4 regions of the Nonomuraea sp. WAC 01424 genome follow, and region 2 is predicted to be linked to each of the others. Evidence: riboswitches for the same ligand, from Rfam matches in the RefSeq annotation. Region 2 holds a riboswitch; each other region holds the start of a gene.

Region 1 (7,539 bases), on a different contig from region 2:
CGCGAGATGCACGACGTGCTGGCCCACCGCATCTCGATGCTGAGCCTGCACGCCGGCGCGCTGGAGTTCCGGCCGGACGCGCCCGCCGCGGAGGTCGCCAGGGCGGCGGGGGCGATCAGGAGCAACGCCCACCTGGCGCTCCAGGACCTGCGCGAGGTGATCGGGGTGCTGCGCCACACCCCGCCGGGCGCCGGCGACCCGGTGCCCGACCGGCCGCAGCCCACGCTCGCCGACCTGCCCACGCTGGTCGAGGAGTGCCGCCAGGCGGGCATGGACGTACGCCTCGACCTGAGCGCCGGTGACGGCGCCCCGGCGGCGCTCGGCCGCAACGTCTACCGCATCGTGCAGGAGGCGCTCACCAACGCGCGCAAGCACGCGGACGGCGCGCCGGTGAGCGTGACCGTGGCGGGGGAGCGGGGCGAGGGCGTCTCGGCCGAGGTGCGCAACCCCGTGTGGACGCGGCACGCGCCGCGCATGCCGGGCGCTGGGGCCGGGCTCATCGGGCTGACCGAGCGGGCCGGCCTGGCCGGCGGACGGCTGGAGCACGGTGTGCGGGGCGGCGAGTTCCGGGTCAGCGCCTGGCTGCCGTGGCCGCGGGAGACGGACGGGGACGACAGTTGAGCGACGGAGGGCGGATGGACGCGCCGATCAAGGTGCTGATCGTGGACGACGACGCGATGGTGCGGGCCGGGTTGTCGATGATCCTCGGCGGGGCCGCCGACATCGAGATCGTGGGCGAGGCGGGCGACGGGGCCGAGGTGCCGCCGCGGGTGGCCGAGCACCGGCCCGACGTGGTCCTGATGGACATCCGCATGCCGGGCGTCGACGGGCTCGCCGCGACCGAGGCGCTGCGCCGCACCGCCTCGCCGCCCGAGGTCGTGGTGCTGACCACGTTCCACGCCGACGCCCAGGTCGTACGGGCGCTGCGCGCGGGGGCGGCCGGGTTCCTGCTGAAGGACATCGCGCCCGGCGACCTGGTCGACGCGATCAGGCGGGTGGCCGCGGGGGAGCCGATCCTGTCGCCGGCGGTGACGCGGCAGCTCATCTCGCACGTGTCCGACGGGGGCGGGCGCGACCGTACCGAGCGGGCGCGGGGGTTGCTCGGACGGCTCAGCGAGCGGGAGCGCGAGGTGGCGCTGGCGGTGGGCCAGGGCAGGTCGAACGCCGAGATCGGGCGCGAGTTGTTCATGAGCGTGCCCACGGTCAAGGCGCACGTCTCGCGCATCCTGACCAAGCTCGACCTGAACAACCGGGTGCAGATCGCGTTGCTGGTCTACGACGCTAGCGGGTGAGCAGTTCCTCGATGGCGGCCCGGTGCAGCACCAGGTCGTCGGGGTCGTCCGGCATGGGCTGCTCGCCGAAGTGGATCCTGCGCTGCCACACCCTGGCCATGATGATGCCGTGCCGGAGGGCGGCGTACATTTCATAGAAGTCCATGTCGCGGGGCTCGTAGCCCGTTATTTCGCGATATTTCTGGCAAACGTCGTCGCGGCGCATGAAGTCCGGCATGCCTGGCACGCCCAGCGTGACGGCGAGGTCCTGGAAGAAGCGGTGCAGGAAGATCATCCAGGAGACGTCCAGCTCGCGCGGGCCCACGGCGGCCATCTCCCAGTCGAGCACCGCCACTGGACGGAAATCCTGGTACATCACGTTGCCGATCCGGGCGTCGCCCCAGGTCAGTACGTCGGGACCGGGGTCGTCCGGCCAGTGTGAGCCCAGCCAGTCGAAGGCCCGCTCCAGCACGGGGATCGGCCGCTCCCCGTGCGCCCACCGGTAGTAGGCACGCTGGGCCTCGACGTGGGCGCGCAGGCCGTCCGCGCCGCCGGGGACGACCGGGCCGAGCACCCCGACGTCCTCCGCCGTGAACGGCGTCTCGTGCAGGGCCGCCACGAGCCCGACACTCGCGTCCTGGAGCCGCCGCCGGTCCCCGGGTGCGGCGTCGTGCAGCCACCCCCCGAACGTGTACGGCATGACATCGGGCGGCACCTCGCCCTCGGCCCGTTCCATGACGAAGAACGGCGTCCCGAGCGGCCCGGGGTCGGGCTCGAACCAGAGCGGCCTGGGCGCTGGGATCCCAGCTTTCTCCCTGGCCAGCCGCATGACCTCGAACTGGGCCCGCAGATCGTAGGAGGGGAACACCGGAACGGCTTCCCGCGCAGGTGCGAGCCTGGCCACGCACCGCCTGCCGGCGCCGTCCCACGTGGCGGTGAAGAAGAGCGTCTCGCTGGACATCCCGTTGCCGGAGGGCCGGGACAACTCCGAGACCGTGGCGTCACCGCCCACCCGGCCGCGCAGCCAGCGGGACGCGCGCTCGCGCAGTTCGTCCAGGTCACGGGTTGATGTACGCATCTGTTCCGTCACCACTCACCTCCACGCCCGGCCGCTGCCCCGGCTCAGTCGTATACCCCCTACCAAGCGCTTGTCTAGGTTCAAGGGACCGTTACGGTCAGGTACGGGAGAGCCGTACCCTTGTCTGAAAGGGCATGTCACGAAGGGACAAGTGGGATGAGTTCAGCGGGTGAAGGCCTGTCTCGCCCGCTTCCTGAGCAGGTGCGCCTCAACGTCGTCGACCTGGCGGCGCAGGTGCTCGGGACGATGCCCGCCGTCTCCGTGCCGGCGCCGCTGCGCGGGATCGCCAAGTTCGACCCCCGCAAACGCGCCAAGCTCGGCAGCGCGCCGATCGCCGCGCAGCTGGAGAACGACAAGAAGTTCCGTGAGCTGGTCGCCGAGTCCGTGGCCGCAGGCTGGCCCGAGCTGGTCGCCTCCCTGGCCGAGGGAAACGTGCCGCCCGCCGCCGATCCCGTGCTGGTGGCGGCGGCGGCCTATCTGACCAGGCCGCCGGGCTGGGCGGAGATGATCGAGGCCGCCCGCGCCGACCTTGAGCAGTCCGCCGTGGCCGCCGAGGGCTCCGAGCGCGAGGAGGCGGTGACGCGGCTGCGCGAGCAGCTGGCCGCGCAGAAGACCGCCGCCAAGGAGGAGGCCGACCGGCTGCGCGAGCAGATCAAGGCGGCCCGCGCCGAGAACTCCGACCTGAGACGCAAGCTCCACGAGGCCCGCGAGCGCGCCAAGGCGGCCACCCGCAGGTCCGAGGAGATGGAGCAGGCCGCCGACGACGCCCGCCACGCCGCCTCCACCGCCGGCAACGCGGGCGAGGCCGAGCTGCGGCGGCTGGTCGGGCGGGTGGCCGACGTGGAGAAACAGCTCGAAGCCTCGCGCCGGGCCGCCCGCGAGGGCCGCAGCATCGAGGACGCCCGCATCAGGGTGCTGCTCGACGCGCTCCAGGACGCCTCGGCCGGGCTGCGCAGGGAGCTGGCCCTGCCCACCACGATCAGCAGGCCCGCCGACTCGGTCGCCGCCAGCACCGGCGAGCGGCCCGGGGTGCGCGGCGTGCCCGCGCGGGCGCTGGCCGACGACGACCCGCAGCTCCTCGACCAGCTGCTCGCGCTGCCGCAGGTTCACCTGATCATCGACGGCTACAACGTCACCAAGACCGGCTACGGCACGCTCACCCTCGCCGACCAGCGCAACCGGCTGATGACCGGCCTCGGCGGGCTGGTCGCGCAGACCAGGGTCGAGGTGACGGTGGTCTTCGACGGCGCCGAGCTCAACGCGCCGGTGCAGGTGGTGGCGCCGCGCGGGGTGCGGGTGTTGTTCAGCGCGCCGGGCGAGATCGCCGACGACCTCATCCGCCAGCTCGTCCGGGCCGAGCCGCCCGGACGGGCCATCGCGGTCGTCTCCTCCGACCGTGAGGTGGCCGAGTCCGTACGCCGGATGGGCGCCAGACCGGTTCCGTCTGGTTTGCTGCTGCGCCGGTTGGGCCGCGCATAAGTTACGAATTAGCACCTTTGGTGAGACCCCACTCGCCACTTCTGTACTATTTCGCCCCAGGTGGAATCCCCTGGGAGGCGACGCTGTGAGGGTTGGCCGGGTGGCGGTGGCCGCGGGTCTCGCGATCGGACTGATGACGGTTCCGGCGGGTACGGCACTCGCTGATCCCAAGCCCACGGTCAAGCAGGTCAAGGCGAAGCTCGACAAGCTCAACGACAAGGCCGACAAGGTCGTCGACCGGTACAACACGGCGACGGAGCAGTACAAGAAGGCCAAGAACGCCTACACCAAGCTGAACGACCGCTACAAGCAGAAGCTCCAGACGGTCGCCGAGCTGCGCGCCGAGGTCATCAGGGTGGCGGTGGACGCGTACAAGATGGGCGGGGACGTCACGTCCTGGCCCGGCATGGTCGGCGCCGACAACCCCGACCACCTGCTGTCCGGGCTGGCGATGGCAGGGCAGATCTCGCGCGAGCGGCTGGAGAAGCTGGCCGCCTTCGACCGCGAGAACAAGGGCCTCAAGGACGAGCGCGACAACGCCCAGACCGCGCTGGCGGAGGCGGACGAGGAACGGGACTCGGTCCAGAAGGAACGGGCCGAGGTGCTGAAGCTGATCGGCGAGCAGAAGAAGCTCCTGGACAAGCTGGACGCGTACAACCCCGGCAACCCCAACAGCACGGGCATCAAGTACACCGGGCCCGCCTCGGGCAGCGCGGCCGCCGTCCTGCGCTTCGCCTTCGCCCAGGTCGGCAAGCCCTACATCTACGGCGGCACGGGCCCGCGCGGGTACGACTGCTCGGGCCTGACCCAGGCCGCCTGGCACGCGGCGGGCGTCTCCCTGCCGCGTACGACGTGGCAGCAGTGGGCGTGGGGCGCCGGCCGGAAGGTCGACATCAAGGACCTCCAGCCGGGGGACCTCATCTTCAGCGAGGGCCTCGGTCACGTCAGCATCTACGCGGGCGGCGGCAAGATCGTGCACGCGCCGCAGACGGGCGACGTCGTCAAGGTCGTCCGCCTCGCCGACTACGGCCGCCCGCTCGTCGGCGCCATCCGCCCCTGAGGCCGCCCCTGGGGCCGTCCTCGGGCGTGCCCTTCGGGGCGGCTGACAGCGCTGTCGGTCAGTACGGGACGAAAGGTGCGAACGGGACGAACGGGTCCTGACAACCGGGTGCTCCAGGAAGTGTGAGAAGGGTCACATTTGAATAACGGAACCTCTTCTCCAGCAGGACTTCCGTTCTTTACTCACCCCTTTATCTGATCTTTACAACCTGACTGGGACTTTGCCCAACCTTGACCCTTCCGCGTAGCTTCTGGCGTCGCGGCGAACACGCCATGGTCGCTGTGATCAACAAAAATCCGTCGGTCGCCACCGATATCCCCATTCAGACAAACCCATCAGGCGGCGACCTGCCGAGTCCGTGCAGCCAGGAGGCACGGAGCCGGGGACCCAAAGATCCCGTTATCCCCCGGGATCAGGGGTGAATCGGCGCTTCATCGCGCCGTAGGGCGACTTCCAGGCCCGAATCCGTCAGCTAACCCGGTAGGCGTTCGTGGAAGACACGAGGAGAAATCCTGTCTACCTCCCTGCATAACCCCCGTCTGTCCCGTCTCGCCCTGAAGGGCGTCGCACTCACGATGACCGTGACGGCCGGAGGTGCGGTTCTCCATGCCGTACCGGCCGGGGCGCAGACGGCGAGCGAATCGGCGCTCACGGCGGTGTCCACCACCGCAAGGGCGGCCACCGCCAAGTCGGCGAAGACCACCAGGTCCGCCAGGTCGGCCAAGGCGGCACGAGCCGCCCGGCAGGCGTCGAAGGCCCGCAGGGCAGTCTCCGCCGCCAAGCACCAGATCGGCGACCCGTACCGGTACGGGGCCACGGGTCCTGGTGCGTTCGACTGCTCCGGTCTCGTCCAGTACGCCTGGAAGAAGGCCGGGGTGAGACTCCCTCGCGTGACGAGCAGCCAGTTCGCCCGCATCAGGCACAAGGTCTCCTGGCGCAACCTCAAGCCGGGCGACCTGATGTTCTTCAACGGGCTGGGCCACGTCGGCATGTACGTCGGCCACGGCAAGATGATCCACTCGCCGCGTACCGGCCAGCGGGTGCGCATCGACAAACTGGGCGGATGGCGGAAGTCGTCGTTCGTCGGCGCGGTGCGACCCGGCGCGTGACCACAGGCTCCTGCCCGGACCCTCCCCGGTCCGGGCGGGGGCCTGTCGCGTGTCCGGCCTCCTGGAGGACTCGTGTGCCCGGCGTCCGCGAAGGCCGGGGCGTGCGGTCGGTGGGGGCGGCTAGCATCGGGCCGTGTCCTCGCAGGTGCGTCCGTCCCCTCGCGGCGCGCGGCTGCTCCTGCCCGTCCTGTTGCTGGCGGCGCTGCTGACGGCCGCCGACGTGCCGTACGCCGCCGTCCTGCCCGCCGGGGCGCGCGGGTTGTGGGGCGAGGGAGGTCAGGTGGCCCGAGCCGGGCGTTCCGTGGTCGTCGGGCGGCACGCCGCGCCCGGACTGCTCGCCGACCTGGCCCGCCGTGCCGACCTCGCCGGCCGCCGGGTCTCGGCGGTGCTCGGCCGGCCGGTACGCCCCCTGGTCGTCGTACCGGACTCCGACGCCGAGGCGGCCGGGCTGGCCGGCACGGGACGGCTCGACGGGCTGGCCGCGGTCGCCGACGGCGGCCCGGCGATCGTCGTGCCCGGCTCCTTCGCGCGGCTCACCCCCACCGGACGCGACGTCGTGCTCACCCACGAGCTCACCCACGTCGCCGCGGGCACCGACCGCCTGCCCGTCTGGCTCTACGAGGGCTTCGCCGACTACGTGGCCTACCGCGACGCCGGGCTCCCCGTCAGGACCGCCGCCGCCGAACTGGCCGCCGAGGTGCGGGCCGGACGACTGCCGAGCGAGTTGCCCGGACCTGCGGCTTTCGCTCCGACCGCCGCGGATCCCGGACGGCTCGCGCGGGCGTACCAGGAGGCGTGGCTGGCGTGTCGATTCCTCGCGGACCGGTTCGGTGACGGGACCCTGGTACGGCTCTACCGTGATGCCCGCGTGGCCGGCGTCGATCAGGCGCTCGCATCCGTGGGGCTCACCGCCGCGACACTGGCGGCACGGTGGCGCGAGTACGTACGAGAGCAGCTCGCGTGAAGGGGAGGCAGATGAGCGAGCGGAACGACCCGCCCAGGGAGGCGGACGAGCCCGCCGCGGCGGTCGCCAGAGTGGCCGACGAGCCCGGTACGGCGGTCGAGGCGGGGCACGGCGGAGGTGTGGCCATCAGAGACGACGACGGCGCCACCACCGGCGACAACAGCCCCACCGGCCCACCAAGCTCTGCAAACGGCACCCCGGCCTCATCGGCCCAGGCGGCCTCGGTGGGCGCGGTGGGTTCGGCGGGTTCGGTGGGCTCGGCAAGCTCCGGTCCTGGTGAGCCGTCCGGTCACCCCGACGACGCGGAGGACCCCGACACCCACCCGGCCGCGGCCCCGGACGCCGACGCGGACGCCGACCCGGACGCCGAGGACCCGCGCCACCTCCCGCCCCCCACTCCTGACGACCGCCCCCACGCGGCGGCCACCCCAGGAAAGGACGCCCCGGAAAAGGGCGCCTCAGGGAAGGACACCTCGGGGAAGGGCGCCCAGGGGAAGGACGCTGAGGGGCCGGTCGGGGACGGGAAGTTGGTGGGGGCGGCGGAGCATCTGGTGGAGCGTGAGCGCCGACGCGCCGAG
Region 2 (7,539 bases):
TGATCGCGATCGTGGTGCTGCGGCTGCCGTTCCGTCCCGGTACGGGCGGCGAGGGCCGGCCGGACTACGCGGGCATCGCGGTGTTCAGCGTGGCCGTCAGCGCGCTGCTGCTCGGCCTGACCGAGAAGGGCCTGGACGGCAACTCCTGGACCTCGTTGCCCGTGGCCGGGCCGATCCTGCTGGCGCTGGTGCTGCTGGTCGTGTTCGTGCTGGTGGAGCGGCGGGTGGCGAGCCCGATCATGCCGCTGCACCTGTTCCGGGACCGCACGTACACGCTGGTCAACGCGACCTCGTTCTTCACGGCCTTCTGCATGTACGCCGGTGTGGTGTTCCTGCCGCGTTACTTCCAGCAGGCGCTGGGTGTCAGCGCCACCGAGTCGGGGCTGCGGATCTACCCGATGACGCTGGCCATGGTGGCGGGCAGCGCGCTCATGGGCACGCTGATGTCCAGGACGCGCACGTACAAGCCGTGGCTGGTCGTGGCGCCGTTCCTGCTCGTGGCCGGCAGCCTGCTCTGCCTGAACCTGACCCTGCGTACCGACGGACTGGTGCTGGCCGGGTGGATGGTGCTCATCGGGCTCGGCATGGGCCCGATGTTGTCGGGGCTGACCGTGGCCGTGCAGCAGGCCGTCGAGCCGCGGTACATCGGCACGGCCTCGGCCAACCTGACCTTCTTCCGGCAGATCGGCGGCTCGGTGGCGCTGGCGCTGGGCGGCACCGCGTACACCTCGGTCATCGGCACGGACGCGCCCGTCCACGGGCTCGCGGCCGCCCACGCCTCGGCGGCGGCCGTGGTGATCCCGTCGCTGGGGGTGGCAGGCGCGGTGGTCGCCCTGGTCGCGCTGGTCATGATGCCGCGCGCGCTGGTGGAGGAGGCGCCGGCGGCGGAAAACAGAGTGGAGGCCGGTTTCGCGTCGTAAGCGACGTCATGCGAAGCTGTGGATGTCCCCAACACCAGGAGGTCCTCATGGCGGAAACACCGGAGCCGGAAGTCGACGAGACTCCCGAGGACGAGATGAAGCGCAAGTTCCGCGAGGCGCTGGAACGCAAGCGCAACCAGCACGCCGACTCGGCCGCGGGTGGCAAGGGCGTGGACCCGTCGAAGATCCACGGGGCGCACGGTCCGGCCGCGAGTAAAAGATCCTTCAGGCGCAAGAGCGGCGGCTGAAAGGCCCAATTTCTCTGGGGGTACGGCATGCCGTGCCCCCTTTCTCTTTGCCGCGACAGGTAGATCTTTACCCGATTCATGACGATTCGTTTGTATTTGTCCGTTTCTCTGGGTACGGTCTTAACCAATTACCAGCTGGTGGCGTAGTCCCTACCAGGAGAGGGGCGACAGCTGGCGCCGAATCCCGACTTGTCGGGAACCGGGGACCCATCTCATTGGGGTGAATCCGGCCATGTGCCGGTAGGGCATCTCCACGCCCGAACCCGTCAGCTAACCCGGTAGGCGAGATGGAGAGGACTTCACCCGCATGTACCACCTCGTCGTTCCCCCAGGCAGTGTAGTGACGGCCGCCTGCTGAGCGGCCTCTTCCCCGACTTTCCCCCACGCGCCGCGTAACCGCCCTTTCGGCGCTCTGCCCGGTTACGGACCGTAGTCGCGCGCGTTCCCCCTGTCCCCTCGCGAAGGACTCACTGCTTCATGTCTGCTCGATTTGGCCTGCGTTCCATCGCCCTGTTGTCCGCGTCCGCCCTGGGCGCGCTGACCATCGGCGCCACCTGCGCCCACGCCGACACCGGCGACGACCAGAAGGTCCTGCTCAAGGGGTCCACCACGGCCTCCTACTTCTGGGACGACTCCTCCGGCCGCGCCGGCGACACCGGACTTCCCGCCAGTGGCAAGCCCATGCAGAAGGGCCTGGCCGCCAGCCCGAGCTGGCCCCTGATGACCGAGGGTTACGTGACGTTCAACGGCAAGAAGATGCCGTTCTTCGTCGGCGACCGCGGCCCCGGCGTGCCCTCCAATCGCGGGGTCATGCTCGACCTCGACGCCAAGACCTTCGCCGAACTGACCGGCGGCAGCTTCAACTCCGACACCCTGGGCGTGGACGGCAACGGCGGCCGCGGCCACATCAAGATCGACTACGTCATCACCAAGTGGGGCGACGGCAAGGGCAAGAAGAACTACCCCGTGGCCTTCTCGACCGGCGCGTGGAGCAGGTACGACTCGAACCCCGCCGAGCCGCCCAAGGTCGAGGCCGCCCAGTCCGCCGACGACGCCGCCGGTTCCGCCGGTGGCCAGGAGGGGATCGGCAAGTCCGTCGCGATGGGCGGCACCGTCATGGCCGGCGTGCTGGTGGTGGCCGGTGGCGGCGTGGTACTCAACAACGAGCGCCTGCGCAAGCTCCTGAACGACTGATCCCTGGACATACGGCTCTTTACGCCGAACGACCAGAATGACATTCTGGTCGCTGTGATCCAGCGCGCAGCCGCGAACGGCATCGAGATCGCCTACGAGAGCTTCGGCTCCTCTGCGGGACGGCCCCTGCTGCTCATCATGGGACTCGGCGCCCAGCTCATCCACTGGGACGACGACTTCTGTGAACTCCTGGCCGAGCAGGGGCACCACGTCGTCAGGTTCGACAACCGCGACGCGGGCCTGTCCACCCATCTCCACGACGAGGGCGTTCCCCAATGGGGGGCGCCTTCGCCGTATTTGCTGGACGACCTGGCCGACGACAGCGCCGCCCTCATGGACGTCCTGGGATGGCCCGCCGCGCACGTCGTCGGCGCCTCGATGGGCGGGATGATCGCCCAGGCGCTGGCCATCCGGCATCCCGGCCGCGTGCTGAGCCTGACCTCGATCATGTCCACGCCCAGCCCCCAGGCGGCTCCGCCGACCGAGGCGGCCGCAGCGGTGCTGCTCGCCAAGGCCGCCGCGGACCGCGAGGCGGTCGTCGCCGACGCGCTGCGGACCTGGGCCGTGATCGGCTCCCCCGGCTACGAGCTGGACCGCGAACGTGTCAGCAGGCTGGCCGGGCTCGCCTTCGACCGCTGCCACGACCCGGCCGGCTCGGCCCGCCAGCTCGCCGCCATCCTGGCCTCGGGCGACCGTACGTCGCCGCTGGGCGAGCTGAAGGTGCCCGCGCTGGTCATCCACGGCGAGGACGACCAGCTCGTGCCGGTCGCCGGTGGCCGGGCCACGGCCGCCGCCATCCCGGGCGCCCGCCTGGTCACGTACCCGGGCATGGGACACGACCTGCCGCGCCCGCTCTGGCCCGCCATCGTCGCCGAGGTCGGCGCGCACACCGGCTCCGTGACGGCGGCCGTCACGGAGCCGTGAGGCGGTGTTCAGAGCTCCAGCTTCTCCTCGATGACCTTGAGCATGTGCCGCGCCAGGGCCAGGTTGGCGCGGTTGCGGTCGAGGGCGAGGTAGAGGAAGAGGCCCTTGCCGCTGCGGCCGGTGATCGGGCGGATGATGTGGTACTGGGCGGTGAGCGTGATCAGGATGTCCTCGATGCCGTCCTTGAGGCCCAGCGAGTCCATCGTGCGCAGCTTGGCCTTCATGACCTCGGTGTTCCCCGCGGCCGCGACCTGGAGATCCAGCTCCTTCGAGCCGCCGAGCGTGCCGAGCGCCATGCCGCTGCCGTGGTCGACGATCGCCGCGCCGATCGTGCCGTCGATGCCCATCATCTCCTTGAGGGAGACGTCCATGCCTGCCATGCTTTTCCTCCGCTTCGGTCGGGATGGTCAGTGCTTGCGTGCCACGGCGGCCACGGAGGCCGCCGTCTTCCTGCCCTCCAGCCGGAGGAGCCCGACGTTGGCGCCGGGTCCCGCCAGGACCGTGAGGACGATGGTGGGGCCCGCGGCGTAGAAGGCCACGAAACCGGCGGTGCCGGAGACGAGGGTCTCCTCGAACGTCCCGCGGCCCGTCATGGTCAGCATCCGGCTGCTCATCGCGAGCAGGGCCGCCGACAGCGCCGCCGCCCGTTCGCCGGTCTCTCCTTCGAGGTCGCAGGCGATCTGGAGGCCGTCCACGGTGCAGGCGACGCTGCCGGTGACGTCCGGCGTACGGCCGCGCAGGAGCTCCATCTCCGCCAGGACCTCTTGCCGTAGCTCCACGGGTGGCCTCCTCCTGCGTGAGGGGAACCTCACGGCATCTCCTCCAGCGCCTTCTTCAGCCGCCGCAGCAGCGTCAGATCGGTCGGGTCCGCCGTCGGCCGCGGCCCGGCGGCCTGGTGGGAGCCGCCCTCCCCGGTGCGCGCGGGCACCGGCACCGGGCTCGGGACCCGTCGGGGCAGGGGGTCTGTTGTGCCTGGGTTGTCGTCCGGGCGGCGCGGGGGCGTCGCGGCGGGCCGTGCCGGGTCCGGCGGGGCGAGGAGGCCGGCGGCGGCCAGCTTCCTGACGGCCAGCAGCACCGAGTAGCCCGACCGGCCCAGGTGCCGGGCCAGTTCCAGAGGCGTCGCCTTCTGGTCGGCCCGTACGACGACCTCCCACTGCACCTGGCTGAGCGCGACCCCGTGCCCGGGGAGGCGGGGGATCGGCCGTACCGGCTGGGTGTCCACGTCGGAGGAGGGCCAGATGCCGGTGAGCTGGTCGCGGCGGCGGGCGCACTCGCGCACCAGCTCCGGTACGTCGAAGAACCACTGCCCGCCCAGCCAGTGCTCCTCCCCGGGCCGGAACTTCGGCCGTACGCCGGTCACCGGCAGCAGGAAGAACGCGGCGTCCAGGACCACCCCGAGGACGGCGTACTGGAGCTCGGCCAGGGTGACCGGGCCCTCCTGGAGCAGCCGGGCGCGGCCGCCGTCCGCCTGGAGCGCGCGCAGCGCCGACTCCGACACCCGCCCCCTGGCCGCGAACAGCCGCTCGACGCCGGGGGTCTGCGCGCACTCCATGTACGTCACGCGCCCGTCCGACAGGAAGACCGTGCCGTTCCTGCCCAGCCGCAGTGCCCCTGTCGCGCGTTCGCGGGCGAGTCCGGCGAGGAGCGAGTCGAGGGCGGTCATGGCTCAGGTCGTCAGCAGGCCGGCGATGGCCCGCAGGCGGTAGCGGGCCAGGGCGAGGTTCGACCGTTCCAGGTCGAGACGTACGTAGATGACCAGCGGCCCCTCGAAGGCCGTCTCCAGCAGCCGGAGCAGGTGGTGCCCCCGGTCGGTGGTGACGAGCATGTCGTCGATGCGCACGATCTCGCCGGGACACGTCCGGGTCAGCCCGTCGGTGGTGGCGCGCAGCGCCTCGGTCAGCGCCGCGGCGGACCTGTCGGCGTCCACGCCGGACGCGCTGCTGAAGGCGACCGCCATACCGCTGGTGCCGTCGACCAGCATGGCGTCGAGCGCGCCCGGTATTGACATGACCTCCGCCAGGCAGGTGTCCACTCCCAGCACCGCCGTTCTCCCTCCGTCGTGAGACGGGGAAAGCGTAGGGGGCCGCGAGTAGCCAGAAGTCACGCCATTAAACGAGAGATACGTTTTTATACGGCCAGGGCGAAGAAAACCATCACTAGTGCGGAAATAAGATCAATTCACGAAATTTTCTCGCGATGGCGGAGGATCTCGTGCACGTTCTCCTCGGCCCACCGCGCGACCACCGAGATCGGCGCGTGCAGCGAACGCCCGAGGTCGGTCAGCGTGTACTCCACCCGCGGCGGCACCTCGGCGAAGACCTCGCGGGTGAGCAGCCCGTCCAGCTCCATGGCGCGCAACGTCTGAGTCAGGACCTTCGGCGTCACCCCGTTGATACGCCCGCGCAGCGCGGTGAAGCGCATCGGCCCGTCGATGAGGCTGAGCAGCACCAGCACCGACCACTTGTCACCGATCCGGTCCAGGACCAGCCTGGTTGGGCAGTTCGGGTCAAAAGCATCGCCAGTATCCATAAGGTACTTATAGCACGATGAAGTAACCAGTATCTGTTGGATACTGTGCTTCTCATGAAGATCCTCGTGTTCGGCGCGACCGGGATGATCGGTCAGCGCATCGTCAGCGAACTCACCGAACGCGGCCACGACGTCACCGGCGTCAGCCGCCGCGGTCCCGTCAAGGGCGACGTCCACGACGCCGCCACGATCGCCAAGGGGTACGACGCCGTCGTCTCGGCCATCGCCCCGCCGCGCGACGGCACCGAGCCCGAGCCGCCGTTCCTCGCCGCCAACCGCGCCCTCATCGACGGCCTGCGGGCCGCCGGGGTGAGCCGGGTGGTGATCGTGGGCGGCGCGGGCAGCCTCCAGGTGGCCCCCGGCGTCGACCTGGTCGACACGCCCGGCTTCCCGGACATCTACAAGAAGGAGGCCAGGTCCGCGCGGGCCGCGCTCGGGCTCTACCGGGAGGTGACCGACCTGGACTGGACGTACATCTCACCGGCCGCCGTGATCGAGCCGGGCGAGCGCACCGGCGTCTACCGGATCGGCCGCGACGACCTGCTGAGCGACGCCGACGGCCGCAGCTTCATCTCGGCCGAGGACTACGCGGTCGCGGTCACCGACGAACTGGAGGAGAACGCCCACCCACGCACCCGCATCACGGTCGCCTACTGAACGTCCTCGTCCGGTTCGTCGGGCAGCAGCGCCTTCTCGTCGGGCTTGTGCACCAGCACGTTGTCCACGTACGACTTCACGGCCGTGGCCAGCCCGACGTCGGCGCCCGCCGACTCCGACAGGTACCAGCGGTGGTCGAGTATCTCGTGGAAGAGCTGCGCGGGCTCCAGCTTGCCGCGCAGCTCCGCGGGGATGCCGTCGACCGTCGGGTGGAACACCTCGGCCAGCCAGCGGTGGGCCACGATGGACTCGTCCTCGTGCCGCAGCCCCTGGGCCACCCGGTAGCCGTCCAGGTCGTTGAGCAGCCGCCTGGCCTGGTTCTCCTCGACGTCGAGGCCGGTCAGCCGGAGCAGCCGCCGCTGGTGGTGCCCGGCGTCCACCACCTTCGGCCGGACGATCAGCCGGCCGGTGCCGACCTTGCGCCGCACCATCATCTCGGCGACGTCGAAGCCGAGCAGGTTCAGGCGGCGGATGCGGTGCTCCACGCGGTGCCAGTCGACCTCGTCGATGATCTCGCTGTCGGTGATCTCGGCCCACAGGCGGTGGTAGCGGGTGACGATGTCCTCGGCGGTCTCCATGGGGTCGATCGACGGGTGCAGCAGCCCGCCGGCCTCCAGGTCGAGCATCTCGCCGAAGATGTTGGTGTGGGCCACGTCGATGTCGGTCAGCCGCTGGCCCTCGCTGATCATCGGGTGCATCTCGCCGGTCTCGGCGTCCACCAGGTAGGCGGCGAAGGCGCCCGCGTCCCTGCGGAAGAGCGTGTTGGACAGCGAGCAGTCGCCCCAGTAGAAGCCGTTCAGGTGCAGGCGTACCAGCAGCACGGCCAGGGCGTCGAGCAGGCGGGTGAGCGTGTCGGGCCGCAGGGTGCCGGACATCACGGCGCGGTAGGGGAGCGAGAACTGCAGGTGCCGGGTGATCAGCGCGGCGTCCAGGCCCTCGTCGCGGCCGGTGACGTACGCCACGGGCTCGACGGCCGGGGCGTCCAGGCGGGCCAGGTCCCACAGGAGCTGGTACTCCCGCTTGGCGTACCGTTCGCTGATCTCCTTGATCGCGTAGACCTTGCCGGA
Region 3 (7,539 bases), on a different contig from region 2:
TAGCCGCGCTGGTAGATGCCCCACTGGACGAAGTAGCCCAGCACCTTGTTACCGCCGCCACCGCCGCCACCGGTGGTGGTCGCGGTGATCTGGTTGCTGTCGGCGGAGCGGTTGCCGGCCGCGTCCCGCGCGCGCACGGTGTAGTTGTAGGAGGTGTTGGCGCTGAGACCGGTGTCGGTGTGCGAGGTGCCTGTGACGGTGGTGACGAGGTTGCCGCCCCGGTAGATCTCGTAGCCGGTGACGGCCACGTTGTCGGTGGAGGCGTCCCAGGTCAGCGAGACGGTGCTGTTGCTGACGCCGGTCGAGCGCAGGTTGCCGGGGACCGAGGGCGGGGTCTTGTCGTCGCCGCCGCCTCCGCCCGTGGTGGTCGCGGTGATCTGGTTGCTGTTGGCCGAGCGGTTGCCGGCCGCGTCCCGCGCGCGCACGGTGTAGTTGTAGGCCGTGTTCGCCGTCAGGCCCGTGTCGCTGTACGTGGTGCCCGTGACGGTGGTGACCAGAGTGCCGCCCCGGTAGACCTCGTAGCCGGTGACGGCGACGTTGTCGGTGGAGGCGTCCCAGGCCAGGGCCACGCTGTTGTTCGTGACGCCGGTCGAACGCAGGTTGCCCGGCACGGACGGCGCGGTCGTGTCACCGCCGCCGCCACCGGAGACCTTCCACAGCGCCGCCACGTTCGGCGGCTCCCAGCCGGGCTGGGAGGTGTGTGCCTGGAGACAGACGTAGTCGACACCGTTGTAGGTGACGACCGTGCCGGCGGTGTAGGCCGTCCACGGCGCCCAGGCCGCCGCGAAGGCCACCGTACTGGCGGAGGCGATCGGTGGGGCGGCCACGGCCGCGGTGAGGGGCAGGGCAAGTGCCGCCATTCCCGCCAGGACCTTGCTCAGAATGGTGTGTTTCATGTCGCTCCGACATCCGTTGGGGGGTGTGTGGGGAGTGGGATGGGAGACTTCTGGGGAAACTATTAGGAAAGTTTCCTTTAAGTTGTGAATCGACGGTAGCTTCTGCCTGCGGGAGCGTCAATACGTATCGGTCAGGTGTCCGTAACCGTGCCGGTCAGGGCCCGGATACGCCCGTTCACAGGGGGATAACGGTTCAGGAACGGGGGCTGACGGCGGGGTGAGCCGTGGCCCAGCATTGGATCGTGGCAGGAATCTCCGCCTGGCGGCGGACGCCTACGCGCCGCGGACCCTATGTGGCCCGCGCGGTCGCGGAGTTACGGTCCTGGCCGTCGCTGGCTCTCAGCGGCACCGGGCAACAGGTCGCCTTCACCGTACGCGGAACCGAGATCCTGCGCCTGGCCGGCCGGGACGAGATCCACGTACGCCTCACCGCACCCGCCATCGGACGCCTGGAGCCCTATCTCCATGCGTGCGATCAGATCCATGCCTGCCGCGACCGCGCCTGGGTCGCCGTGCAGGTCGACGCCGAGCCGGATCTGGAATTGCTGCTCGCCCTCACCAGCGTCGCCATAAAGGCGCACGTGGCCTGACATTCGGCGAGCAGCGTTTCTCTTGCCGACTGCCGAAATAATTGCCCGCGTTTGCCCTGGAATTACTCGCCGGGTACGTTGGTTGTACACACCCAAGCGGGGAGTCGTCCCAGGTAGGGATGACATTGCCCGGGAATTACCCAGGCAGGCCCCATGTTGTACAGAGTCGGCGCGGGCAATCCGCGTCCGGGCGTCGCAGATATACCTTCAGGCCCTTTCCTGGGCCCGGGAAGACGTGCGTCAGCCCTTTGCCTGACCAGAGACCGCTGAATCCGCCTGTGTGCGGAACCGGGGACCCATGTGTCCATCGGGGTGAATCGGCACTGCTGTGCCGTAGGGCAGCTTCCCGCCCGAACCCGTCAGCTAACCCGGTAAGCGGCACGGAAGCACAAGGAGTAATCCCTCATGGCCAAGCACCGTCTTCACCGTGCCTTCAAGCTCGACCTCGCCAAGCTCGACCTCGGCGCGACCGCCGTCGCCGGCGTGCTCGGCACGCACGCCGCAGTGAACGCCGACACCGCCTCGCAGGCCGCCGCCGGCACCACCGCCGCGGGGACCGCCGGGACCGCCGCCCGCCCGTACGTCGCCAAGGTGAGCGACGAGAGCGCCAAGGGCAAGGTCAACGTCACCGCCGCCCAGGTCCTGGCCACCGCCAAGGCCCAGGTCGGCACCACCGAGGACGCCAACGGCGGCGGCACCAAGTTCCAGAAGTGGTACGCCTCCTCGCAGCGCGCCGGCGAGACCGTCGCCCGTGACGGCGGCAACCGCCAGGCCTACGTCAACGCCGCCTGGTGCTCGATGTTCGTCTCCTGGGTCGGCAACCAGACCGGCGCCACCCCGCAGATCGGCTGGGACGCCTACACCGTCGCCCACGCCAAGTGGTTCGCCGCCAACGACCGCTGGGGCACCGAGGCCAAGCCCGGCGCCGTGGTCTTCTTCTCCTGGGGTGGCAGCAAGGACCTGAGCGCCATCCAGCACGTCGGCTTCGTCGTCAAGAACAACGGCGACGGCACGATCTCCACGATCGAGGGCAACACCGGCAACGGCAAGGTCGAGGAGCGAGTCCGCCCGACGTCGCAGGTCGTCGGCTACGGGTACCCGTCCTACGCCGCCTGATCGCACTCCGAAAGAGCGCACTCCCACCTTGGGGGTGCGCTTTTTCGTGTGCGGGAGCGGCTCAGGGGGTGGGAGGTTTCGTGTGCTGGCCGACCAGGGCGGTGGCGGCGTGGGCGGCCGACCGGGCCGCGCCCGGGTCCTCGGAGATCATCGCGGTGACGGTGGCGCCGTCGATCAGGGTGAGCAACTGCTCGGCGAGCAGGCCGGGATCCTCCGCGCCGGCCTCCTCCGAGAGCGAGCGCAGGTAGGCGCGCAGGCGCTCCTTGTGCTCGCGCACCGCCGTACGCACCACGGCCGAACCGGCGCCCAGTTCGGCGAAGGCGTTGGCGAACCCGCAGCCCCGGAAGTCGTCCTCGGTGAACCAGCGCTCCAGCCAGCGGAACACCGAGGGGATGCCGTCGCCGTCGTCGGCCACGTACGCGGTGAGCGAGCCCATCCAGAGCTCGTCCCGCCGCCGCAGGTACGCCTCGACCAGGGCCTCCTTCGACGGGAAGCACTGGTAGAGCCGTTTCAGCGAGACGCCCGACGCGGCCCTGATCTCGTCCATGCCGACCGCCTGCACGCCGCGGCGGTAGAAGAGGTCGCCCGCGGCGTCCAGCAACCGCTGCTCGTGATCCATGACACTCCTCCAGATGCTTGCCGCGGAGAACGCTCGTTCTCTACGCTAGCGCACAGCCCGGGAGAACGCCCGTTCTCTCGACATGAGAGGACATCGCATGACACGCCCGCCCGTTCCGCCGTTCACCGAGGAGACCGCCCGGATCAAGGTCCAGGCCGCCGAGGACGCCTGGAACACCCGCGACCCCGACCGCGTCGCGCTCGCGTACACCGAGGACTCGGTGTGGCGCAACCGCGGCGAGTTCGTCACGGGCCGCGCCGAGATCGCCGCCTTCCTGCGCCGCAAGTGGGACCGCGAGCTGGACTACGCCCTGCGCAAGGAGCTCTGGGCGTTCACCGGCGACCGCATCGCCGTCCGCTTCCAGTACGAGTCCCGCGACGCCGCCGGGCAATGGTGGCGCAGCTACGGCAACGAGCAGTGGGAGTTCGACGAGTCGGGGCTGATGCGGCGCAGGGAGGCCAGCATCGACGACGTCCCCATCTCGGCCGGCGACCGCCGTATCTTCGGGCCGCGCCCCGAGTCGGACCACGGCGTGGACGTGCTCCCCGTCCACTGACTCCCCGTACGCGTCGATGGATCGCAGGAAGCCGGGCGCGTGGGATACCGGTTCGCGCGATGATCGCCGGGGTAGGGTCGAGAGGCCGATCCCAGGAGGTCTGACATGGCGGTACTGCTGCTGGGCACCCTCGACACGAAGGGGGCGGAGTACACCCTCGTCCGCGACCTGATCACCCGGGCCGGGCAGGACGTCGTCCTCATGGACACCGGCGTGATGGGCTCCTCCGCGCTGGCCGCCGACGTCCCGGCCGAGGCCGTCGCGCGGGCTGCTGGCACCGACCTCGACCGGCTCAGGAGCGCGGGCGACCGCGGCGCGGCGCTGGCCGCGATGGCGGCCGGGGCCACCGCGATCGCCAGGGACCTGCACGCCCGCGGCGGCCTGAGCGGCGTGCTCGCGCTCGGCGGCAGCGGCGGCTCCTCCATCGCCGCCGCGGTCATGCGGGCGCTGCCCGTCGGCCTGCCCAAGCTGCTGGTCTCGACCATGGTCAGCGGCGACGTCTCCGCCTACGTCGGGGAGAGCGACGTGACGCTCATGTACAGCGTCGTCGACGTCGCCGGCGTCAACTCCGTCTCCCGTCGCATCCTGTCCAACGCCGCCGCCGCGATCAGCGCGATGGCCGCCTCGTACGACGCCCGCGCCGAGCCGGCCGGCGAGGACAAACCGCTGGTCGCGGCCACGATGTTCGGCGTCACCACGCCGGCCGTGGACGCCGCGCGGGCCCGGCTGGAGTCCCTGGGCTACGAGGTGCTGGTCTTCCGCGCCACCGGCTCGGGCGGACGCGCCATGGAGGCGCTGGCCGCGGGCGGCCACTTCGCCGGGGTGCTCGACCTGACCACCACCGAGCTGGCCGACGAACTCGTGGGCGGCGTGTTGTCGGCCGGCCCCGACCGCCTGACCGCCGCCGGGAACGCCGGAATCCCGCAGGTCGTCAGCCTGGGCGCGGTGGACATGGTCAACTTCGGCCCGATGGAGACCGTCCCCGAACGGTTCAGGTCACGGCGGCTGCTCGTGCACAACCCGACCGTGACGCTCATGCGCACCACCCCCGCCGAGAACGCCGAGATCGGGCGGGCGATCGGCGAGCGGCTGGCCCGCGCGTCGGGGCCGGTCACGCTGTTCGTGCCGCGCGGCGGCGTGTCGGCCGTCGACGTCGAGGGCGGCCCGTTCCACGACCCCGAGGCCGACGCGGCCTGCTTCGACGCGGTGCTCGCCGCCGTCGCGGGCAGCCCCGTCGAGGTGGTGGAGAGCGACCAGGACATCAACGACACGACGTTCGCCGTGGCCGCCGCCGCCCGGCTGCACCGGCTGATCCAGAAGGGGGCCTGATGCATCGGGACGAGGCACTGCGGCGGCTGCGCGCCGAACGGGAGGCGGGCCGGCTCATCATCGGCGGCGGCGCGGGCACCGGGCTGTCGGCCAAATCCGCCGAGGCGGGCGGGGTCGACCTGCTCATCATCTACAACTCCGGGCGGTTCCGGATGGCCGGTCGCGGCTCGCTGGCGGGCCTGATGCCGTACGGCGACGCCAACGCCATCGTCGTGGAGATGGCCGGCGAGGTGCTGCCGGTCGTCAAGGACACACCCGTGCTGGCCGGGGTGTGCGGCACCGACCCGTTCCGGCTGATGCCGCGCTTTCTCGACGAGCTGAAGGACATCGGGTTCACCGGCGTCCAGAACTTCCCGACGGTCGGCCTGATCGACGGCGTCTTCCGGGCGAACCTGGAGGAGACCGGCATGGGCTTCGACCTGGAGGTCGAGATGATCAGGCTGGCCGCCGAGCGCGAGCTGCTGACCGCCCCTTACGTGTTCACCCCCGAGCAGGCCACGCCCATGGCGCGGGCGGGCGCCGACATCCTCGTCCCGCACATGGGCCTGACCACCAAGGGCAGCATCGGCGCCGTCACCGCGATCAGCCTCGACGAGGCGGCCGTACGGATCCAGGAGATGCGCGACGCGGCCGTCGCCGTGAACCCCGACATCATCGTGTTGTGCCACGGCGGCCCCATCGCCGAACCCGACGACGTACGCCTCATCCAGGAAAGAACGGCCGGCATCGCCGGGTTCTTCGGCGCGTCCTCGATGGAACGCCTGCCCGCGGAGCGTGCCATCGCCGACCAGGTACGTGCCTTCAAGCAGCTCTGACCGGGAGGAACCCGCCATGCACCGACGACCGGACGCCCTGCCCACCATGGTCTTCGACTGGGGGGCCATCAAGTGGCACGTGACGCCCGACGCCGTGCCCGGCGCCTCCTCCACGTTCGGCGAGGTGATCATCAACCCCACCAAGGGCCACGAACGCCACCTGCACCCGGACTCCGACGAGGTCCTCTACGTCATCGAGGGCGAGGGACGGCAGACCGTCGGCGACGATCCGGAGTTCCCGGTCAGGGCCGGTGAGGCGATCTACATCCCCAAGGGCACGCTGCACTCGACGTTCAACACCGGGTGGCGGCCGCTGCGGATCATCGCGACGTACACGCCGGGCGGGGCCGAGCTCGCCCTGCGCGAGCTGCCCGGCTTCGTGGAGCTCGCCCCCGGCGCACACCCGGCCTGGACGGCGTCTCTTTGATCGACGGTCGCGTCGTCGATCGGCGCTGATGCGGGCGGTTCGCCCGAGATGATCGTTCCAGCCCGCTCTGTCAGTGGCCTCCGGTAGATTTCCGGGTCTGTTGATCAAGCCCATTCGGAAGTGGCTGTCGGCGTGAGCATGCCGTCGGACTGGAGGTCGAGATCTTGGACGCGGACGAAACCGCGTGGGAACAGCGCAGCGTCGTACGGGTGGTGCCGCCGGTCCAGCCGCGCAAGCTGGCGAAGGTGCCCTTCGTCGAGCTGGCTGACGGCCGGTTGCAGGGGGTCGTGTCGAGCGGGTCCGACATCGAGCGGGTCTACGTCTCCTCGATCACCGCCGGCACCCACGACCTGAGTTGCAGCACCAACAACAACCGCCCGTGCGGCGCGCTGCACGGCTACGCCTGCAAACACCTTCGCCTGCTGGCCGACGAGGCCGTGCTGCAGTACGGCCTCGACCGGGTGGCCCGCTACCTGCGCGTGGAGGTGCCCGAGGGCGGCCACCTGATGAGCGCGCTGAACGGCAGCCCGCAGCGCACCCCGGCGGCCGTGGTGTTCAGCCGGTTCCTGCGCCATCTGGCCTACCTGGAGGTGCCCGACAGCGTCGAGCCCCTGGCCGAGCTGCACTGGTTCCCGGCGATGGGGGAGGTGCGGTGATGCTCGACGTACAGCTCGCAGAGCTGGTGGGGGACGGGCCGGCCGGGCGGCGGGAGGCGCTCGCGCTCGCGGCGGGGTTCGACGAGGCGCTCGGCCACGGGTTCGCCAGGATCGCGGAGGAGCCGGCGGCGGCGCTGGCCGCGCTGGCGGGCGCGCTCGGCGCCTCCCCGCTCGGTGACCGGCTGGGCGAGGCGGTGGAGAAGGTGACCGCCGGGTCGGTCGCCGACGAGCACCTCGCGGCGCTGGCCGGCGGGCGGGCCGCGCTGTTCGGCGCGGTGCACGACGCCCTGCTCGCCCGCCTCGACCAGGCCGTGGGCCGCACCCGCGCCGCCTGGCCCGCCTCCCCGGCCGGGGAGCCGGGGGAGGGCGCCGGCGACGAGGTGCCGGCGAACCTGCTCGCGGGGTGCCGGGTCTGGTTGCGGGAGCTGGCCATCACCGGCTGGCGCGGTGTCGACCACGATCTCGTCTCCGGCGCCGACCAGGCGATCGAGGCGCTGCTCGCGGTGCCGCGGCTGCGCGGGCTCGCCGTCCTGCT
Region 4 (7,539 bases), on a different contig from region 2:
CGGCTCCACCGCCGCCGACAGGTTCTACGACGTCGGCGCCTTCCGCGACGGCCACCAGACCCTCTACGCGCTCGAACGCCGCCTGGCGGGCGACGTCGCCGGCCAGGACCTGCTCCACCTGCAGTGCCACTTCGGCATGGACACGCTGAACTGGGCGCGTCTCGGGGCGCGGGTCACCGGCGTCGACTTCTCCCCGGTGGCGGTCGCGCGGGCTCGCGACCTGGCCGCGCGGGCCGGGCTGGCGGCGGCCTTCGTGGAGGCCGACACGCAGCGGCTGCCCGAGGAGCTGGCCGGCGGCTTCGACGTGGTGGTGGCCACGTACGGCGTGTTGTGCTGGATCGGCGACCTCGGCGCGTGGATGCGCGGGGCGGCCATGGCGCTGCGGCCCGGCGGGCGGCTGGTGCTGGTCGACCTGCATCCGGCCTACCAGACCGTGGCCTCGGTCGACCCGCTGGTCGCCGACTGGCCCTACGGCGGCGGCGAGGCCCACCGGGAGACGGTGACCGGCACGTACGCCGACGCCGGGGTGGTGACCGAGGCCCAGGAGTCGGTGCAGTACCCGTACTCGGTGGGGGAGATCGTCACCGCGGCGGCGCGGGCCGGGCTCACGGTGGCCGAGCTGGGCGAGCACGTCGCGACCGAGATGGACCCGCGCGGGCTGCTGGCCGCGGGCGCGGACGGCCTCCACCGGTTCCCCGTCGACGGGACGAACCTGCCGATCCTGTACTCGCTGCTCGCGGTGCGGCCCTGAGACGCGGCGAGCGCGCGTCCCCCACGGGGACACGCGCTCGAAAGCCGGGGGTCAGCCCGCGTACTGCGGGTAGCCGTAGCCGACGACCTGCGACTTCGGACGGACGCGCTCCTCGACCTTGCCGTTGCCGGTGTTGCCCTCGATCGTGGAGATCGTGCCGTCGTGGTTGTCCTTGACGACGAAGCCGACGTGCTGGATGGCGCCCAGGTTCTTGCTGCCGCTCCAGGAGAAGAAGACCACGGCGCCGGGCTTGGCCTGGCTGCCCCAGCGCTTGTTGGCGGCGAACCACTTGGCGTGGGCGACGGTCCAGGCGTCCCAGCCGACCTGCGGGCGGGCGCCGGTCTCCTCGCCGACCCAGGAGACGAACATCGAGCACCAGGGGGCGTTGATGTAGTCCTGGCGGCTGCCGCCGTCGCGGGCGACGGTCTCGTCGGCGCGCTGGGAGTCGGCGTACCACTTCTGGAACTTGGTGCCGCCGCCGTAGGCGTTCTCCGAGGTGCCGACCTGGGCCTTGGCCATGGCCAGCACCTGGGCGGCGGTCACGTTGACCTGGGTCTCGGTGGGGATGCGGGCCTGGGTGGCGGCCTCGGGCGCGACGGCCGCCTGCGCGGAGGCGGCGGCCGGGTCGGTGGTGTCGGCGCTCGCGGCGGTGGCGTGGGCGCCGAGCGCGGAGGCGATGACGGTCACGCCGAGCGGGGCGCGGGCGTAGTTGATCTTCGGGGCACGGGAGAGACGGTGTATGGCCATCGAGGGCATTAACTCCTTGCTTCCATGCCGCTTACCGGGTTAGCTGACGGGTTCGGACGTGGAAGCTGCCCTACGGCACCGAAGTGCCGATTCACCCCAAAGGACGTGGGTCCCCGGTTCCGCCCGGAGGCGGATTCAGCGGTCACAGGACGATCCTGTGAAATGTCGTGCGATGGTTGAACAAAGTCGGACAAACCGGACGTCTGCCACGAGATGCCCCACAAGGTAATACATCGGGCAAGAGTGTGGCAACTGCCTAAAGGCCCAGCTAGGAGAGTTGTCCGCGCGCGTCGGCCAGAAGTCCCATCATGGCAAGGGATTCGTCAAGCGGCATGATCGTGCTCTCGGTACGGCCCTCGGCCGTGGCGGCGCGCACCTCGCGCAGCTCCCCGGCGTAGCCGTTGTCCGCCGGATCGAGCACCAGCTCCTCCGGCTCCATCGACGGCCCCGACAACAACACCCGCTCCGGCGCCCAGAACGGCGCCCGGATGTCGGCCCGCATCGACGTGCCCACCACGCTCGCGTCGTTGGGGTGGTGCGCGAGCAGCGACACGTCCACCAGCGCCCGCCGTCCGCCCGGGTAGAGCAGCACCCCGCCCGCCTCGGCGTCGACCCCGCTGGGCGCCAGCGAGCCGGTCACCCGCAGCCCCTCCGGCATGCCGAGCAGGAGCTGAGCCAGCCCGAACGGGTAGATCCCGAGGTCGAGCAGGGCCCCGCCGCCCAGCTCCGGCGCCCACAACCGGTGGGCGGGATCGTAGGGCAGCGCGAACCCGAACGAGGCCCGCACCGAACGGATCTCACCGAAGCGCGGATCGGCCGCCACCCGCTGGATCAGCGGGTTGAAGCGCATCCACATGGCTTCCATGAGGAAGACCCCGGCCGCGCGCGCCAGCGCCACCATGCGCTCGGCGTCGGCCACAGTGGCCGCCAGCGGCTTCTCGCACAACACCGACTTGCCCGCCGCGATGGCGGCCTCGGCCACCTCCAGGTGCTGGGCGTGCGGGGTGGCGACGTAGACCGCGTCGACGGCCGGATCGGCGCACAGGGCCTCGTAGGAGTCGTAGGCCGACTCGGCGCCCAGCGGCAGGGCCAGCGCCCGCGCCCTGACCAGGCTCCGCGAGCCGACGGCGGCCACCCCCATGCCCGGCTCGGCCACGATGGCCGCCCCCACGGTACGCGCGATGCCGCCGGTCGCCGCTATCCCCCACGTGAAATCTCGCACGCCCGAGATCGTAGAGCGCTCAGGTCAGGTTGAACGAGTCGGGGTCGGGCCCGATGCGCCGCCCCGCGTTCATCGCGCCGAGGGCCGCCATGTCCTCGGCGTCGAGGATGAAGCCGAACACGTCGAGGTTCTCCTCGATCCGCGCCGGGGTGACCGACTTGGGGATCGCCACGTTGCCGAGCTGGAGGTGCCAGCGCAACACGATCTGCGCGGGCGTCCTGCCGTACTTCTCCGACAACACGCCGAGCGCCGGGTCGGCCAGCAGTCCCTTGCCCTGCCCGAGCGGGCTCCACGCCTCGGTCAGGATGCCGTTGGCCTCGTGGAAGGCCCGCATCTCGCGCTGCTGGAAGTACGGGTGCAGCTCGATCTGGTTGATCGAGGGCGTGATGTCGGTCTCGTTCATCAGCCGGGTCAGGGTGGCGACGGTGAAGTTGGAGACCCCGATGGCCTTGGCCCGGCCGTCCCGGTAGATCTTCTCGATCGCGCGCCACGCCTGTACGTACTTGTCCTGCTGGGGCACCGGCCAGTGGATCAGGAAAAGATCTACGTAGTCGAGGCCCAGCCGGGCCAGGCTCTCGTCGAAGGCCTGCTCGGCCCGGCCGTGGTCGCCGTTCCACAGCTTGGTGGTGACGAACACCTTCTCCCGGGGAATCCCGGCGGCGCGCACGACGCCGCCGACGCCCTCCTCGTTCTCGTAGGCGGCGGCGGTGTCGATATGCCGGTATCCGGCGCGCAGCGCGGTCGTGACGGCCCGCTCGGCCTCGTCGGCCGGGACCTGCCAGACGCCGAAGCCGAGCTGCGGGATCTGCACACCGTCTGTGTTGAGCATCAGCGAGTTCATACCCTCCATTGTTCACGTGTCGTTTCTTGCGGCTTAAGCAGGCCGGGCTACCTTGAGGCGGGTCGTGCAAGGCCATCCACCGGCTGGGGGAAACAGAGTGGTCAGACAGGCGTCGGCCTGGGTGGAGTCTCCGCTCCAGATGCTGTGCGCCGTCGAGGCCCACCATGCCGGGCTCCTCGGTCCGCAGACCCTCGTCGTGCCGCGCGCCGGGCTGCGTCCGCTGCGGGCCACCCGCAAGGAGCTGCGCCGCCTCGACCTGCCCGCCGGCCTGGTGCTGGACGAGCCGCGCGAGGGCATGCCGCGCCGCGTCCAGGCCGTCGGCGACGCCTTCTCCGGCAAGGTCCAGATGCGCTGGCTGACCTCCAACCCCGGCCGCATCGTCATCGTGGACGACGGCCTGGCCACGCTCAGGCTGCTCGAACTGCTGGCCGCCGGGCCGTACCGGCCGCTGCTGCGGGCGCGGGCGACGCCGTCGCGGACGCGCGCGCTGCTCGGCCTGGCCGCCGCGCTGCGGCTGCGGATGAGCCGCGTGTCGGTCTTCACCGCGCTGCCCGTCCCCGACGAGCTGGCCGCCGCCGTCCGCGAGGCGGGCGTCGACCTCGTACGCCACGACTTCGCCTGGCTGCGCGCCCAGCCGCCCAGCGTCCACGGCCCCGCCGAGCGCACGGTCGTCCTCGGCACCTCCCTGGTCCGCAACGGCCTGGTGCACCGCGACCATTACCTGCGCTGGCTGACCGAGCTGGCCGGCCGCGAGCCGCTGGCCTACTACCCGCACCGCCGCGAGGACCCCGTCGACCTCGCGCTGATCAGGGAGCGCCCCGGCATCACCGTGCACGACGCGGGCGTGCCGGCCGAGCTGACGCTGCGCGGCCTCGACGCCGGGCAGCGGGTGCTCAGCCTCCCCTCGACCGCGATCACCTCGCTGCGGGTGCTGCTCGGCCCGCGCGGTGTCGAGGTCGAGCCCGTCGAGGTGCCCGACGATTGGTGGACCAGCAGGGCGGCCCCCGACCTGCGATCGCATTTGACAGGAGCTTCCAGGTGAGGGTGCTGGCGGTAGCCGACTCCGACTCGTATCTGAAGTGGGCGGCCTGCCTGCTCGACGACCTGCCCGCGGGCTGCGAGACGGAGCTGGTGGTGGTGCGTACCCCGATCGCGCCCTCGGCGGAGCAGATCGCGGCGGCGGTGGGCGGGCGCGCGGCGCCCCCGGTGTTGTCGGCGCGGTCGCTGCGCCGCCTGGCCGAGCGCACCAGGCCCGACGCGATCCTCGTCGGCTGCACCGGCCCGGTCGTGGACGTGCTGGTGGCCGACGTGCTGGCCGGGCTGCGGCCGCGGCCGGTGTTCGTCAGCGGGCTGCCGGGCATCTCGGTGCCGGCGACGGAGAAGGCGTGGTTGTTCCGCAGCGGCTGCGACCTGTTCGTGGTGCACAGCGAACGCGAGGTGGCCGAGTTCTCCGGCATCGCCGCCCGGCTCGGCGGGGGAGGGGCGGTCGGGCTGGCCCGGCTGCCGTTCCTGCGGCCGGGCGCGGCGGCCGGCATCGGCGACCGGATCGTGTTCGCCACCCAGGCCAAGGTGCCGCGGGCGCGCGAGGAGCGCGAGCGGGTGCTGCTGTCGCTGGCCGAGCTGGCCGCACGCCGGCCCGGCCTGGAGGTCGTGGTCAAGCTGCGCGCGCTGGAGCACGAGCGGCAGACCCACAACGAACGCCACCACTACCAGCGGTTGTGGCGCGAGATGGGCGAGCCGGGCCGGCTGTCCTTCGCGGCCGGGTCGATGCACGAACAGCTCTCGCGGGCGGCCGGGTTCGTCACGGTCAGCTCGACGGCCGCGCTGGAGGCCATCGCCATGGGCGTGCCGTCGCTGGTGCTGAGCGACTTCGGCGTCAACGCCGAGATGATCAATCTGGTGTTCGAAGGCAGCGGCCTGCTCGGCACCCTCGACGAGCTGGCCCTGGGCGACTTCCGTACGGCCGAGCCGGGCTGGTGCGAGGCCAACTACTTCCACCCGGCCGGCCGCGACGACTGGGCGCGGCTGCTGACCGGCCTGGCCGCGGCCGGGGAACGGGAGCCCGCCCGCTCGCTGCTGGACGGGCCCGAGCACGCCGCCGCCCGCCGCCGGGCCCGGTTGCGCGTCGAGGTGCCGCCCACGATGTTGCGGGCGGGCTACCGGGCCAAGCGGCGGGTGCGCCGCTACCTCAGATCGCTGACCTGATCTTCCTGCGCAGCCTGGAGAGCGCCGAGGGCGGCTCGGCCAGCCCCAGCGTCTCCAGGCGCTTGCGCTTGAAGTAGCGCCCGTCGAAGGCCAGGCCCGACGGGCGCAGCTCCGGATAGGCGTCGGCCTGCATGCAGTAGCCGACCGCCCGTACCAGCGCGGCCAGGTCGGTCCGCGGTGGCTGGTCGATCACGCCGTCGGCGCCCAGCCGGGGCAGCAGCGCGTCCACGATCGTGGCCGGGATCCTGTTGCTGTTCTCGTACGGCGTGAGCCGGTCCAGCACCAGGTCCGCGCCGAAGGAGGCGACCGGCAGGTCGAAGTAGCGGCGGGCGGTCATCAGGCCGGTGGAGAAGCAGCCCACGACCAGCTCGGGCCGCAGCGCCGCGAAGCACACCTCGGCGGGCACGCTCTCCCCGGCGACCGTCAGCCGTACGCCCAGAGGCTCGGCCGCCGCGCGCAGCAGTTGCGCGTGCCGGCGTCCGGCCGCCGGGTGCGGCTTGAACACCACGCTGGTGTGGCCTCGGGCGACCAGCGCGCGCAGCATCGCGGTGTGCAGCTCGGCCTCCTCCTCCGGCGTGACGATCTCCAGGGCCGACAGGTACTGGCCGAGGATGACCGCCTGCCCGGCGAGCATGTCGGGCGCGGTGGAGGCCACCTCGCGTACGACCGAGAGGAAGCGTTCGCCCGGCAGGACGACGGGCGGCACGCCGTACTCGCTGAGCAGCAGCGGGGTCAGGCCCGGCACCAGGTCCAGGTGGAGCAGGCGCTCGATGCGGCGGGAGATCTCGGCCGGCAGCGGGTCGCGGGTCGGCCCGTAGCTCATCAGCCCGTCGGAGTAGACGGTGATCGGGCAGTCGCGCACCAGGCCGGCGATCGTCCGCGCGGGCGGCACCGCGATCGACTCCAGCACCAGCTCCTCGACCTCGTCCAGGGCCAGGTACGAGCGGATCAGCCGCTCGAACATCGGCACCTCGATGACCCGCGCCCGCCAGTCGGAGGGGTGCAGCGGCGCGATCAGGTCGTTCCAGGAGTGCACCTCGTCGAAGCGCGAGCGCAGCACGGCGAAGCCCGGCGTGTTGTCGAGCGGCACCGACACCTCGGGGATCGCCGCGTTGTTCGACACGAGGAGCACGCGCCGGCCGTCGCCGAAGCGGCCGTCGTCGATGGCCGCGGCCAGCGACATCGCGCCGAACAGCGTCGAGGCGTAGAAGACCTTCATCAGGAGTCCTCCCGATCCCGGCGGATCCGGACGTGGGGGCTGGGGGGAATGTCGGGCACCAGGGCCCGCAGCGCGGCCTCCCGCTCGACGGCCATCCGCGACACCGCGTCGGCCACCAGCGCGGCGGGCAGGCCGCGGACCATCTGCGCGCCGCGCTCCTCGAAGCGGGCGCGCAGCGCGGGCGTGAACCGGCCGGCCAGCTCCAGGTGGTGGGCGAGCAGCGCGCAGAAGTTACGTGCCGCCTTGGGCAGGAACTCCGGCTCCAGGTCCTTCAGGACCAGCTCGAAGGCGTCGAAGAAGTGCAGTTGCCGCTCGTCGCCGACCTGCGTCAGCGAGCCGGACACCAGGCGCCGGTAGAACACCCCGGCCAGCGACACCACCGCGAACGTGGCCGCCTCCCGGTGCAGCCGCCAGATCCACGGCCGGTCCTCGGCGGTGTGCAGCGAGCCGGGGAAGTGCAGCAGGTCCCGCAGCGAACGCCGGTAGACCCCGGCCCACGCGTACGGGTAGTCCACCATGGTCCGCATCCCCGCGGGCAGGATCGCCCCGCGGGG

Evidence for each region. A riboswitch is a leader RNA that binds a small molecule or an ion and turns the genes downstream of it on or off. The one in region 2 is predicted to bind cyclic di-AMP.
Region 1: another riboswitch for cyclic di-AMP. It lies ahead of DMB42_RS04325 (C40 family peptidase); the one in region 2 lies ahead of DMB42_RS56385 (hypothetical protein).
Region 3: another riboswitch for cyclic di-AMP. It lies ahead of DMB42_RS10310 (CHAP domain-containing protein); the one in region 2 lies ahead of DMB42_RS56385 (hypothetical protein).
Region 4: another riboswitch for cyclic di-AMP. It lies ahead of DMB42_RS30510 (CHAP domain-containing protein); the one in region 2 lies ahead of DMB42_RS56385 (hypothetical protein).

Annotation. Positions count from the first base shown of each region.
Region 1 is NZ_QHHZ01000001.1:908,937-916,475, reverse strand. Features, by position in the region: gene DMB42_RS04350 (sensor histidine kinase) at 1-621, shown strand, start outside; gene DMB42_RS04345 (response regulator transcription factor) at 636-1,292, shown strand; gene DMB42_RS04340 (phosphotransferase family protein) at 1,282-2,349, opposite strand; gene DMB42_RS04335 (NYN domain-containing protein) at 2,506-3,828, shown strand; gene DMB42_RS04330 (NlpC/P60 family protein) at 3,962-4,888, shown strand; cyclic di-AMP (ydaO/yuaA leader) riboswitch at 5,227-5,390, shown strand; gene DMB42_RS04325 (C40 family peptidase) at 5,545-5,997, shown strand; gene DMB42_RS04320 (hypothetical protein) at 6,131-6,961, shown strand; gene DMB42_RS04315 (M48 family metallopeptidase) at 6,973-7,539, shown strand, end outside.
Region 2 is NZ_QHHZ01000008.1:141,379-148,917, reverse strand. Features, by position in the region: gene DMB42_RS22800 (MDR family MFS transporter) at 1-920, shown strand, start outside; gene DMB42_RS22795 (DUF5302 domain-containing protein) at 968-1,168, shown strand; cyclic di-AMP (ydaO/yuaA leader) riboswitch at 1,334-1,468, shown strand; gene DMB42_RS56385 (hypothetical protein) at 1,646-2,362, shown strand; gene DMB42_RS22785 (alpha/beta fold hydrolase) at 2,417-3,286, shown strand; gene DMB42_RS22780 (hypothetical protein) at 3,295-3,666, opposite strand; gene DMB42_RS22775 (roadblock/LC7 domain-containing protein) at 3,694-4,065, opposite strand; gene DMB42_RS22770 (DUF4388 domain-containing protein) at 4,095-4,949, opposite strand; gene DMB42_RS22765 (roadblock/LC7 domain-containing protein) at 4,953-5,327, opposite strand; gene DMB42_RS22760 (helix-turn-helix domain-containing protein) at 5,465-5,815, opposite strand; gene DMB42_RS22755 (NAD(P)-dependent oxidoreductase) at 5,870-6,472, shown strand; gene DMB42_RS22750 (DUF4032 domain-containing protein) at 6,466-7,539, opposite strand, start outside.
Region 3 is NZ_QHHZ01000003.1:204,470-212,008, reverse strand. Features, by position in the region: gene DMB42_RS10320 (glycosyl hydrolase family 18 protein) at 1-896, opposite strand, end outside; gene DMB42_RS10315 (luciferase family protein) at 1,139-1,486, shown strand; cyclic di-AMP (ydaO/yuaA leader) riboswitch at 1,741-1,878, shown strand; gene DMB42_RS10310 (CHAP domain-containing protein) at 1,892-2,602, shown strand; gene DMB42_RS10305 (TetR/AcrR family transcriptional regulator) at 2,664-3,221, opposite strand; gene DMB42_RS10300 (nuclear transport factor 2 family protein) at 3,319-3,777, shown strand; gene DMB42_RS10295 (Tm-1-like ATP-binding domain-containing protein) at 3,883-5,106, shown strand; gene DMB42_RS10290 (phosphoenolpyruvate hydrolase family protein) at 5,106-5,921, shown strand; gene DMB42_RS10285 (cupin domain-containing protein) at 5,938-6,348, shown strand; gene DMB42_RS10280 (hypothetical protein) at 6,513-7,004, shown strand; gene DMB42_RS10275 (hypothetical protein) at 7,004-7,539, shown strand, end outside.
Region 4 is NZ_QHHZ01000011.1:437,328-444,866, forward strand. Features, by position in the region: gene DMB42_RS30505 (class I SAM-dependent methyltransferase) at 1-751, shown strand, start outside; gene DMB42_RS30510 (CHAP domain-containing protein) at 803-1,498, opposite strand; cyclic di-AMP (ydaO/yuaA leader) riboswitch at 1,512-1,649, opposite strand; gene DMB42_RS30515 (Gfo/Idh/MocA family protein) at 1,767-2,720, opposite strand; gene DMB42_RS30520 (aldo/keto reductase) at 2,740-3,561, opposite strand; gene DMB42_RS30525 (hypothetical protein) at 3,659-4,603, shown strand; gene DMB42_RS30530 (DUF6716 putative glycosyltransferase) at 4,600-5,766, shown strand; gene DMB42_RS30535 (alpha-2,8-polysialyltransferase family protein) at 5,750-6,985, opposite strand; gene DMB42_RS30540 (glycosyltransferase family 2 protein) at 6,985-7,539, opposite strand, start outside.